3 regions of the Thalassotalea sp. LPB0316 genome follow, and region 3 is predicted to be linked to each of the others. Evidence: predicted binding sites of a transcription regulator. Region 3 holds the regulator's gene; each other region holds the start of a gene.

Evidence for each region. Region 3 encodes sigma-54, which starts transcription at its own class of promoters, with help from an activator protein. Its sites were predicted from a motif close to GTTGGCACGNNNNTNGNNT; they were not measured.
Region 1: LP316_RS03915 (PEP-CTERM sorting domain-containing protein) is a predicted target of sigma-54. The motif match lies at 1,651-1,669, and genes of this name have one in related genera.
Region 2: LP316_RS12560 (choice-of-anchor L family PEP-CTERM protein) is a predicted target of sigma-54. The motif match lies at 1,320-1,338, and genes of this name have one in related genera.

The regions. Positions count from the first base shown of each region.
Region 1 is NZ_CP062946.1:884,005-887,190, reverse strand. It holds gene LP316_RS03925 (aminoacyl-histidine dipeptidase) at 1-19, shown strand, start outside; gene LP316_RS03920 (sulfotransferase family protein) at 37-990, shown strand; gene LP316_RS03915 (PEP-CTERM sorting domain-containing protein) at 1,047-1,595, opposite strand; gene LP316_RS03910 (hypothetical protein) at 1,833-2,765, opposite strand; gene LP316_RS03905 (LamG domain-containing protein) at 3,072-3,186, shown strand, end outside.
Region 2 is NZ_CP062946.1:2,799,053-2,802,238, forward strand. It holds gene LP316_RS12560 (choice-of-anchor L family PEP-CTERM protein) at 1-1,283, opposite strand, end outside; gene LP316_RS12565 (peptidoglycan-binding domain-containing protein) at 1,492-2,091, shown strand; gene LP316_RS12570 (alpha/beta fold hydrolase) at 2,188-2,922, opposite strand; gene LP316_RS12575 (CNNM domain-containing protein) at 2,940-3,186, opposite strand, start outside.
Region 3 is NZ_CP062946.1:1,435,967-1,439,152, forward strand. It holds gene ptsN (PTS IIA-like nitrogen regulatory protein PtsN) at 1-426, opposite strand, end outside; gene hpf (ribosome hibernation promoting factor) at 432-719, opposite strand; gene LP316_RS06280 (RNA polymerase factor sigma-54) at 743-2,245, opposite strand; gene lptB (LPS export ABC transporter ATP-binding protein) at 2,307-3,038, opposite strand; gene lptA (lipopolysaccharide transport periplasmic protein LptA) at 3,038-3,186, opposite strand, start outside.

The DNA.
Region 1 (3,186 bases), 550 kb from region 3:
CCCTGAAAAGTCACAATAAAGACGGAACGCAAGTTTATGGATGAACTCAATATCACGCCAATCTTTATTATGGGAGCCTATCGAAGCGGGACAACCATGCTCGCTTCTCACCTTGCCTCTAGTGAGCACGCCATTGCATTGCCAGAAATGCCGTTCGTGCTCGATATTATTGAAAGTAATGCCAAAACTGATGAAGAGCTAAGCAGCTTATATAATCAGCTAACCCAGCAATTTCATTACCAAGCATCTGGGATGTCGATCACGTTTGATGAATTTGCCCAGCCGTTTAAATCAAACGCTCCTCGGGCAGAGCGTGTTTTTCATATCCTTCGACTGCATTTTGGTTTGTCTCAAGGTGATAAGCGCTTTTGGATTGAGCATACGCCGCACAATAGAGAGCGGGTTGAAAAATATTTAGCCGTATTTCCAAATGCCAAATTTATTCATATTGTCAGAGATCCCCGAGCTGTTTATGCTTCAATGCATAATCTTATCCGTTGGAACAGTCAAGATCCGGTGGCCTTTGCCAAAAAATGGCAGCGAGCGATCACCTATTCACACTTAGCTTGTTGTTCGCAGCCCGATATAACATTTGAGCTAAATTATGAGGAGTATGTAACTGAGCAAGCAACGATATTACCTAAATTGTGCCGATTTATCGGAATACCTTATACCAGAGAAATGAATGCAGGTAACGGTATCAAGTTACCTCAATACACATTGAAACAACACCAGTTAGTTGGTCAAGCACCAGATGCGACAAGAATTCACGCATGGCAACAATCAATCGATAAGAGAGAAGCTGAAATTATCCAATCCGAATGCCAACCTTGGATGAAACATTACGGGATGACGTTGCTGTTAGCGGACCCCAAACCAATAACGCTAAAAGAAACCTTGCGCTATAAATTGAAACAAAGGCTTTATACACCGCTATCAAAGCTCAAGCGCCTTAAAGACAAGCTAATAACTTCTCACACACCACAATAATCAACCGACATAAAAAAACGCCTGATTAAAGGCGTTTTATGTTAATCGATGAAAAACTAAATGCGCTTGCGACGCATCCAAGCGATACCAAAAAGGCCTGCACCTAAAAGTGCAATTGAACCTGGTTCAGGCACAGAAACCGTTGAAGCTATGGTTATTGATTGATTTGCAACTTCTTCATAAGTAAAGCTACTTAAAAACATTTGGTCGCCATCAAGCGTGATCGTTAAAAAGCCATAACACATTGAACAACCTGATACGCCTCTGGTACCTAAGTAATTTTCACCCTGAGAAAGCGTGACTAAAAAATCATCAGTACGCATATTAGCTGTACTATTAACGATACTGCCGATACTTAACACGCCATCGGTTACCATCATAGTATTAGTGTTATCAACTAACATCATACCTGACTGCAAGAAACCTGCGTCCCCCAAGCCTAAATCGTCAGCAGGAATTCCATCTTGATCTAAATCGAAATACTCTGCCATAAAGCCACCAGGCAATAACTGGTTAAAGTCATGGTGAATAATACCTGCGGATGCTTGATTCGCACTGAGAAAGAAAACTAAACCAACAAATAAAGCTAATACTGAGTTTCGCATTGTTTGATACCTCTACTACCGTGCGTATCGTTACGCACTACAACTACACCCTAAGAAGCAAACACTGTACCAACAAGGCTAAACCAATATAAAACAAAGGCTTATAGACAAACAAATAACGTAAAGAGATCTTTGATGTAAAGTAAATCGACACAGAATATCGATTAAACACAACATCTGAATCATTAGCCGTTTATCTGCGTGATTGGCAATTTGCTTCGCATTGTGCGAAAAACACTAATTGACAACCTGCCACGTATTATTCTGTGATAGACACAAGGTCATCTTGTGCTCGACATGCTGCCCCTTCACCGAGTCAACCTCGAGTTGGAGCACTTTGCAGGTCTTACCTTGAAGCTTTTTGTCTTCATCAAGAGAAACCCTGCTAACATTTTTGGTCTCCGGATTGGTTGCCACTAACATTTTGTCATTATTTTGCGATAGAAACTGCTCAATCAGTGTTCTCATCAAGGCTTTATCACTTGGTTGAATCCAGCTCTCACTTTGCTCAAACGGCAGTGTTAGTGCTTTACCGAGCCCTTCAACGACTTTTAAAGGCGCTTTAATAATGCCACTGACAACACCATAAACGGCCTCTTCACCACTAGTTTTTCCAACGGTACCTAATTCAGCAACCATCGCCTCAGCACGGCTCAAAATAGGCGGAATACTCGTACGGGTGGTCTCAATCTCAGTCAAAATAGCGGGAATGTGGTTATTTGTCGCGCCAAGCTCTTGGGTAAAACCATCAACCGTTCGGGTAATAGTAGGTACTTGTCGATTAACATCATCAACTCGAGTTAGCACATCAGGCATTAGCGCTCTAACTTGGGCAACCTCTTCGGTTATTTGCGCAATGCTGACTCGAACGGCGGCAACTTCAGCTAAGACCGAAGGGGTAAGCGTTTCTATCTTTTCAGCCTGAGTTAGCACATCAGGCACCATTAATCTGACCTGTTCAACTTCATGAACAATACTTGGTACTAGCGCTTTTATATCAGCAACCTCGTCAATCAATGGCGTTACCCGCAGCGCGGTTTCATCAACTTGCTCGATTAGCCGTGGCAATGCGTTGTTAACATGGGTTAACGTTACCGTAAAATAAATGATCGCGCCGGCTAAGCAAAAAATACTAAACGCTAGCACATAAGTTGAGATGTGTTTATTCATTTACCCTAGCCTTTTTAAGTGACGTTAGACAGCGCTATAATTTAACCGATTTTTGCTGTAAATTAACAATTCTACCTATATCATTTATACTTTATATTTTAATTGGTTAGCCAATGCAAAATAGGAATTTGTAGTGAACTTACGACTAATCATCAGTTTTATCCTGTTATTGCTTTGTAATCCAGCGCTCGCGGCAACCTGTAGCAAAGTATTTCCTGCTGGCTTCAATATCTTAGGTAGCACGGCTGAACCATTTGATAATATCCCCCTAATAACTCAATAACCCCACTTACTAATGGCACAACCGTGCCACGTGGCGACAATTTTTATCTCAATAGCCCGATAGGTAACAAGGGCGAGATAAAAATTGGCCCTGCCACCGGTACCGAAACAACCAGCCGTATATATATTCGCAGTTCGG
Region 2 (3,186 bases), 1.4 Mb from region 3:
GTCATCGAAACATTAGTTGTTTGACCTTGTACGCCACCATAGTTAATACCCGTAACAAAAGCCATGTCGTCGGTAGGATCTAACTCGAGGCTCGGATTAATACCGCGAATCTCAAATTCACTGACCATATCCCCTAAGCTCCAGAAATAACTATCACCAGCCATTAATGTCGCAATAAACGCACCATCTACCCAAAGTTCATAGCCATCAATATCATTGACCGATGCTAACGAAGGCATAGTAACTTCGGTGAAGTAGCCGTCTGAGATTGCATATGCGTAACCTACTGAAACAATTGGGTCAATCCAAATGGTTTGTTCAGGTACTGGTGGTAAATCGAAGTTAAATGCACCGTTTTCATCAGGTTCACCATTATTGGGTAAAATAGGGATAAATTCACTTTGGCCTTCGCCGCCAAACGCCGCTAAAAAGACAGCTGAATCTACTGCGCTATCCCCTGTATCAGCGATAATAATATCAAAGACGTTGTTGGTTGAGCCTGGTACAACGGGTATATCAAAACGCAATAATGGATTGCCATTGGGTTGCAGGAAGCCATTTAGTGGTGCCCCTTCAAGAGGCCCCATATCAGGATGATTAATATTTACCGCTAATGGTGTATCACCTGGCGCCGCCCCCGTTTCTTGGACCGCTGCAAAGTTTTGACCATTTAAATACAGACCAAAACCGTCAATGAAACCTGAACCAACAAAATCAGGAAATTCATTTGAGCCAAACGCGCCTAGAAACGATAAAGTATCTGTGTTCGCGTCAACGTCAAAGGTAATGGTTAATTGTGCAACATCATTGTGTTGAAACCCAGGACTGTTGCCCGAAGTAATAGGATCTAAGAGGTTCTCCTGAGCTTCAGTGGCGGCTGAACCCGGCGAAATAACGATATTCTGCCCTGTTGGACCAGCAGAGAGAATTGATACTGCACCAAATTCACCAAAACATTCTTCGCCTTCACATTCACCTGGACCATCGCCTGGTCCTTCGCCAGGACCTTCTACAGGATAATTCAAATCTAAGACATTACCCGTACTTAATACGATACCAGGGCTTGGTAAACCCGTGACACCTGTATCACCGTCGTAAACACCGGTAGCGATACCTGTCGAACTCAAATCAACATTGGTCACATTAATACCAGTAGTGCCATTGAGTGTAAGAATATTCGACAATGTAATGCCATCACTTTCTGACGTTATTACTTCAGCGTATGTAGGGAGCGCTGCGAACAATCCTGCAGCAATTAGGGGGAGTGTTTTTTTTGTATTCATGTTAACTCTATTCCTTAAGTAAAACCTGCGAATTCAAAGCAAAAGCTGTTCCATATACCAAAACCTCCGTTTTATAAGGGTTTTATTATTACCTTGAGTATTATGTGTAAAAAAATCGAACACTAAAACAACTGAATAACTCAAAGCACTTGCACAGATTAAGTTTTGCCAGATAGACTAGAGTAGTAACATTCAATGGACGATATTTATGCTAAAAAAAATTTTCTTACCCATCAGCCTTAGTCTTATAGCTTTTAGTAGTGCGACTTGGTCGGCTGATAATAATGGACAATTTGCGGTCGATGGTGCTGGTGCTCAACAATGCAGTATTTACACCAACGCATGGGAGCAAAACACCCGTGATTTATATGTTTTTATCGGTTGGCTCGACGGATATATCAGTAGCCAAAACCAATCAACTGAGAACACCTTTGATCTCACGCCGTGGCAAACCAGTGAAACTATGGCGAGTTTAGTTTATAAAGCCTGCAAAAATGCACCTGACGATAGCTTTCTAGTAGCCACCATTAAAGTGTTGCGATTTATTGCTCCGACTAAGCAACTTGCCCAAACGGCGCTAATAAAAGTTGATGTTGGCGAGCAAAGTGTCTACTTATACCAACAAACAATCGATGAAATTCACCTTAAATTGCAGGCCCTTGACTACCTAAAGCCGGGAACGCCATCTAGCTTTGGTAGCCATAGTGAGCAAGCATTAAAACAATTTCAAGATAAAAATGACCTTGCGGCGACAGGCTTTCCTGACCAAAAAACGCTGCTCATGTTATTGCTTGGTAAAGTAAAGTAACCGATAAATTAAAGCGCTTACCAAACAAGCGGTAAACGCTTTACTTTCTAGGCAACGAAACAGCCAACGAACACATTGTCAGACTTAGCTTAAGTGCTACTTAAGTTGCTCAATAATAGCAACATATTCATCAGGCATCGTTCGATGTACATTGTGCCCTGTTTTAAGCTCGTAATATTGCCAGTTGCGTTGTTTTGCTCGCTGAGCAAACATGAGAAAATCATCATCTGACTGGTTTGGCTCTATCGTTAAAAGGTAACTTGATGGGATAGATTTGGCTTTATTAGTTAAGCTTATTGTCTGTTCAAAGGTCGCTATGGGGTGTGGAACATCTTTCCCCCAATCAGGCCAAAACGGTGGTATTGTCCATTCTTGACCTTTGTTATTAGCCGCTAGTTGGCGATATAAAGCGACTTCTTCAACCGAGATCAGACTAAACATAGATTCGCCATCTTCGGGCAGTATGGCGTCGACATATAGCAGGTGTGATATCCGCTCTGGTAGTTTGTCGGCCACGCCGGTTATTACCATACCGCCATAACTGTGGCCAACTAAGATTATATCTTTTAGCCCTTCAACCTTGATCAGATTGATAATATCTAAAATATGGGTATCGAGATTAATACCTGGATGGCTTAAATGCACACGTTCACCTAATCCTGTTAGCGTTGGGCGGTAAACTTGATAGCCTTTTTTCGTGAGCCTATCGCCGAGCGCTTGGTAATCCCAACCGCCGCCCCATGCGCCGTGAACAAAAACAATGGTACCTTGAGTTTTACTGAACGCGATAGATGAATATATGACGCTTAGTAGCACTAAAACAATTTTCATCTTAGCTCCTTGATTGACTAGTCATCGTTCTCAAGTTGAACGCCCTTGTGCTCGGCGCGCTTTCGCCATAGTTTTCTTGCGAGTTTTTGCATATCAACGTCGCGATCTTTCTCATCGACTATTTCAAAACCTAGTAGGGTTTCAATCACATCTTCTAAAGTGATAATACCTTGTACCGTACCGTATTCGCTTACCACTAACATAATATGTGAACGCTCTTCGACTAACTTGTCCATCACTTGGTTTAGCGGCAGTTTATCTGGT
Region 3 (3,186 bases):
TAACTGGTGGTTATCTTGACACTTTCTAATATTTTTAACGACCTTCTTGTCGCTAAATAGTTGGGCAATGTTTTGTAAGGTTGCAAGGTGCTCTTGGCAGCTAGCTTCAGGCACGAAAAGGGCAATAAAAATGTCAACGGGTTGATTATCTATCGCATCGAAAGCGATTGGCTGTTCAGTGGTTATTAACACTGCCACCGCATGCTTGCCGTTGATTAAGCGGCCGTGCGGAATGGCGATACCGTTGCCAATGCCTGTACTTCCCATTTGCTCGCGCTGGGTAAGACTTTGAAGTAAATCGTGTTGGCTTGTCTCAGGGAGTTTACGTGCAGCAGCATCGCAAATAGTATCAAAAAGGCGTTTTTTACTGCTTGCTGGCGCTGCACAAATTGTGCAGTCCAGCGTTAAAATGTCTTGCAACTTCATTTTAGTTAATGTTTTTTCAACTTTTCTTTGTGTTTAATGACTTGACGGTCAAGCTTATCGACGAGCGAGTCGATAGCAGCATACATATCTTTGTCGTCTGATGACGCATGGATCTCACCGCCATTTAAGTGCAGCGTCGCTTCCGCGATTTGCTGTAATTTCTCTACATTTAGAACAACGTGCACATTGTTGATGTGATCGAAATGTCGTTCTAGCTTTGCAAACTTTGAGTTGACGTATTCGCGCATTGAGTCGGTAACTTCTACATGATGACCAGAAAGATTAATTTGCATAAGCTTTTTCCTTTTTTCTAAGTTTACAATAAACTTTTTCTTTGATTTGACGGTGGAATAGATAAAGACTCTCGGTATTTAGCTATCGTCCGTCGTGCAACATTAATACCTTGCTCAGCTAACAAGTCGGCCATTTTGCTATCGCTTAATGGCTTAGATGGTAGCTCAGCAGATACTAATTTCTTAATTAATGCTCGGATTGCGGTCGATGAGCATTCGCCCCCATTTTCGGTGCTTACATGACTTGAGAAGAAATATTTCAACTCAAAAATACCTCTTGGTGTATGCATATATTTTTGTGTTGTCACACGAGATATTGTTGACTCGTGCATATCAACAGCTTCCGCAATATCGTTTAGCACCATAGGTTTCATAGCCTCTGGGCCGTACTCAAAAAACGCTTGTTGGCGCTGGACGATACAATTCGATACTTTTAATAAGGTATCGTTGCGACTTTCCAAGCTTTTAATAAACCATTTCGCTTCTTGCAAGTTTGAGCGAATAAATTGGCTATCTTCTGACGACTTCATTGACCGTGACATTGCAGCATATTGCTGGTTAATCGACAGTTTTGGCGCCGTGTCTGGATTGAGCTCTACGACCCAACGGCCGTTCTTTTTCTCTACTGATACGTCAGGAATAATGTACTGCTCTTCCGACTTTATCACGCTGTCGCCTGGGCGCGGATCAAGACTTTGGATTAACCTCATCACTTCGCGTAATTGATCTTCTTTCAATTTCGTTTTGCGCATTAATTGACGATAGTCTCTGTTACCTAACAAATCAATGTGGTCTGAGATAATTTGTTTGGTTTCTGCTAGCCAAGGTGTTTGTTTGTCAAATTGATTGAGTTGAATTAATAAACACTCGGCAATTGAGCGCGCACCAACGCCAACAGGATCAAACATATTGATGCGTTTGAGTACGGCTTCAACTTCGTCGAGCTCAACCTCGTCATCGCCTAAGCTTTCTAAAATATCTTCGGTAGATACAGTTAAATAGCCAGCATCGTCAATAGCATCGATAATAGCGGTGGCAATGGCTTTATCTGTTTCGGTAAACGGTGTTAACTCCATTTGCCAGCGTAGGTGATCTTGAATAGATTCAGTCGTTTCACCTTGATAGGTGTAGTCTTCTGACAGCGGGCCGGCGCTAGAGCCAGATAAACTCGCACTATAGTTATCGTCCCACGTAGTATCCATAGATAACTCTTCGGGAATATCGGTTTTTTCCAACCCATCACTGGCATTTACTTCATCGGAACTAGGCAGAGGATCTTCACTGCCTTCATTTGACGAGGCCGTTTGGTTTTCACCCATAAACGCTTCTTCAAGCTTGTCTGGTTGGCTTTCTTCATTGGTTTGGGTTGCGTTTTCGTCAACTTCCAATAATGGGTTGCTTTCCAGTGCTTCTTGAATTTCTTGTTGTAAATCCAATGTCGACAGTTGTAGCAACCTGATTGCTTGCTGCAACTGTGGGGTCATTGTTAGCTGTTGTCCGATACGGAGTTGTAATGATGGACGCATGTAGCTTTTATTATTCCTATCTATTTACAAACGCGAAGTGATTGTCACTTCTTTATCTTAACTATAGCGTGAATTGTTCACCTAGGTACACATCTCTGACTTGTTGATTAGCAAGAATTTGATCCGCGTCACCTTCGGCGATTAATTCACCATGGCTGACAATATAAGCTTTTTCACAGACATCAAGGGTTTCCCTAACGTTGTGGTCGGTAATTAAGATGCCAATACCGCGCTGTTTTAAGTGCAAAATGATCTTTTTAATATCGCCAACCGAAATTGGGTCAACGCCAGCAAAGGGTTCATCGAGTAAAATAAACTGAGGATCAGCAGCCAAAGCGCGAGCAATCTCGACACGTCGACGTTCACCACCAGATAAACTCATCCCTGTATTATCTTTTATATGGCCTATATTGAATTCTTCAAGTAATAATTCAAGTTTTTCAATACGTTCGACCTCTGACAAGTCTTTACGTGTTTGTAAAATAGCCATGATGTTGTCGTGCACGGACAACTTTCTAAAAATAGAGGCTTCTTGCGGCAAGTAGCCTAAACCTTTACGGGCGCGCTCGTGCATTGGTGCTAACGTTAAATCTTCACCATTTAACTCGATTGTGCCTTTGTCGTTAACGACTAAGCCGACAATCATATAAAATGACGTTGTTTTACCTGCACCATTTGGGCCGAGTAGGCCAACGATTTGCCCTGTTTCAACACTGAGCCCAACATTTTTAACGACTTGACGTCCCTTGTAGGATTTCGCCAAGCCCTGTGCCTTCAATAAACCTGCTGACATTAGTTATCTTTCACTTCGTCTTTTGTTTTTGGTTTTAATATCGTGGTGATACGCTCTTTGGGTTTACTTTTCGCTTCTAGTTGTTCGGTTAAGGTGTTGTAGATGATTTTGTCACCATTGACTTCGCTGCCTTCTTGGCTCAACTTGG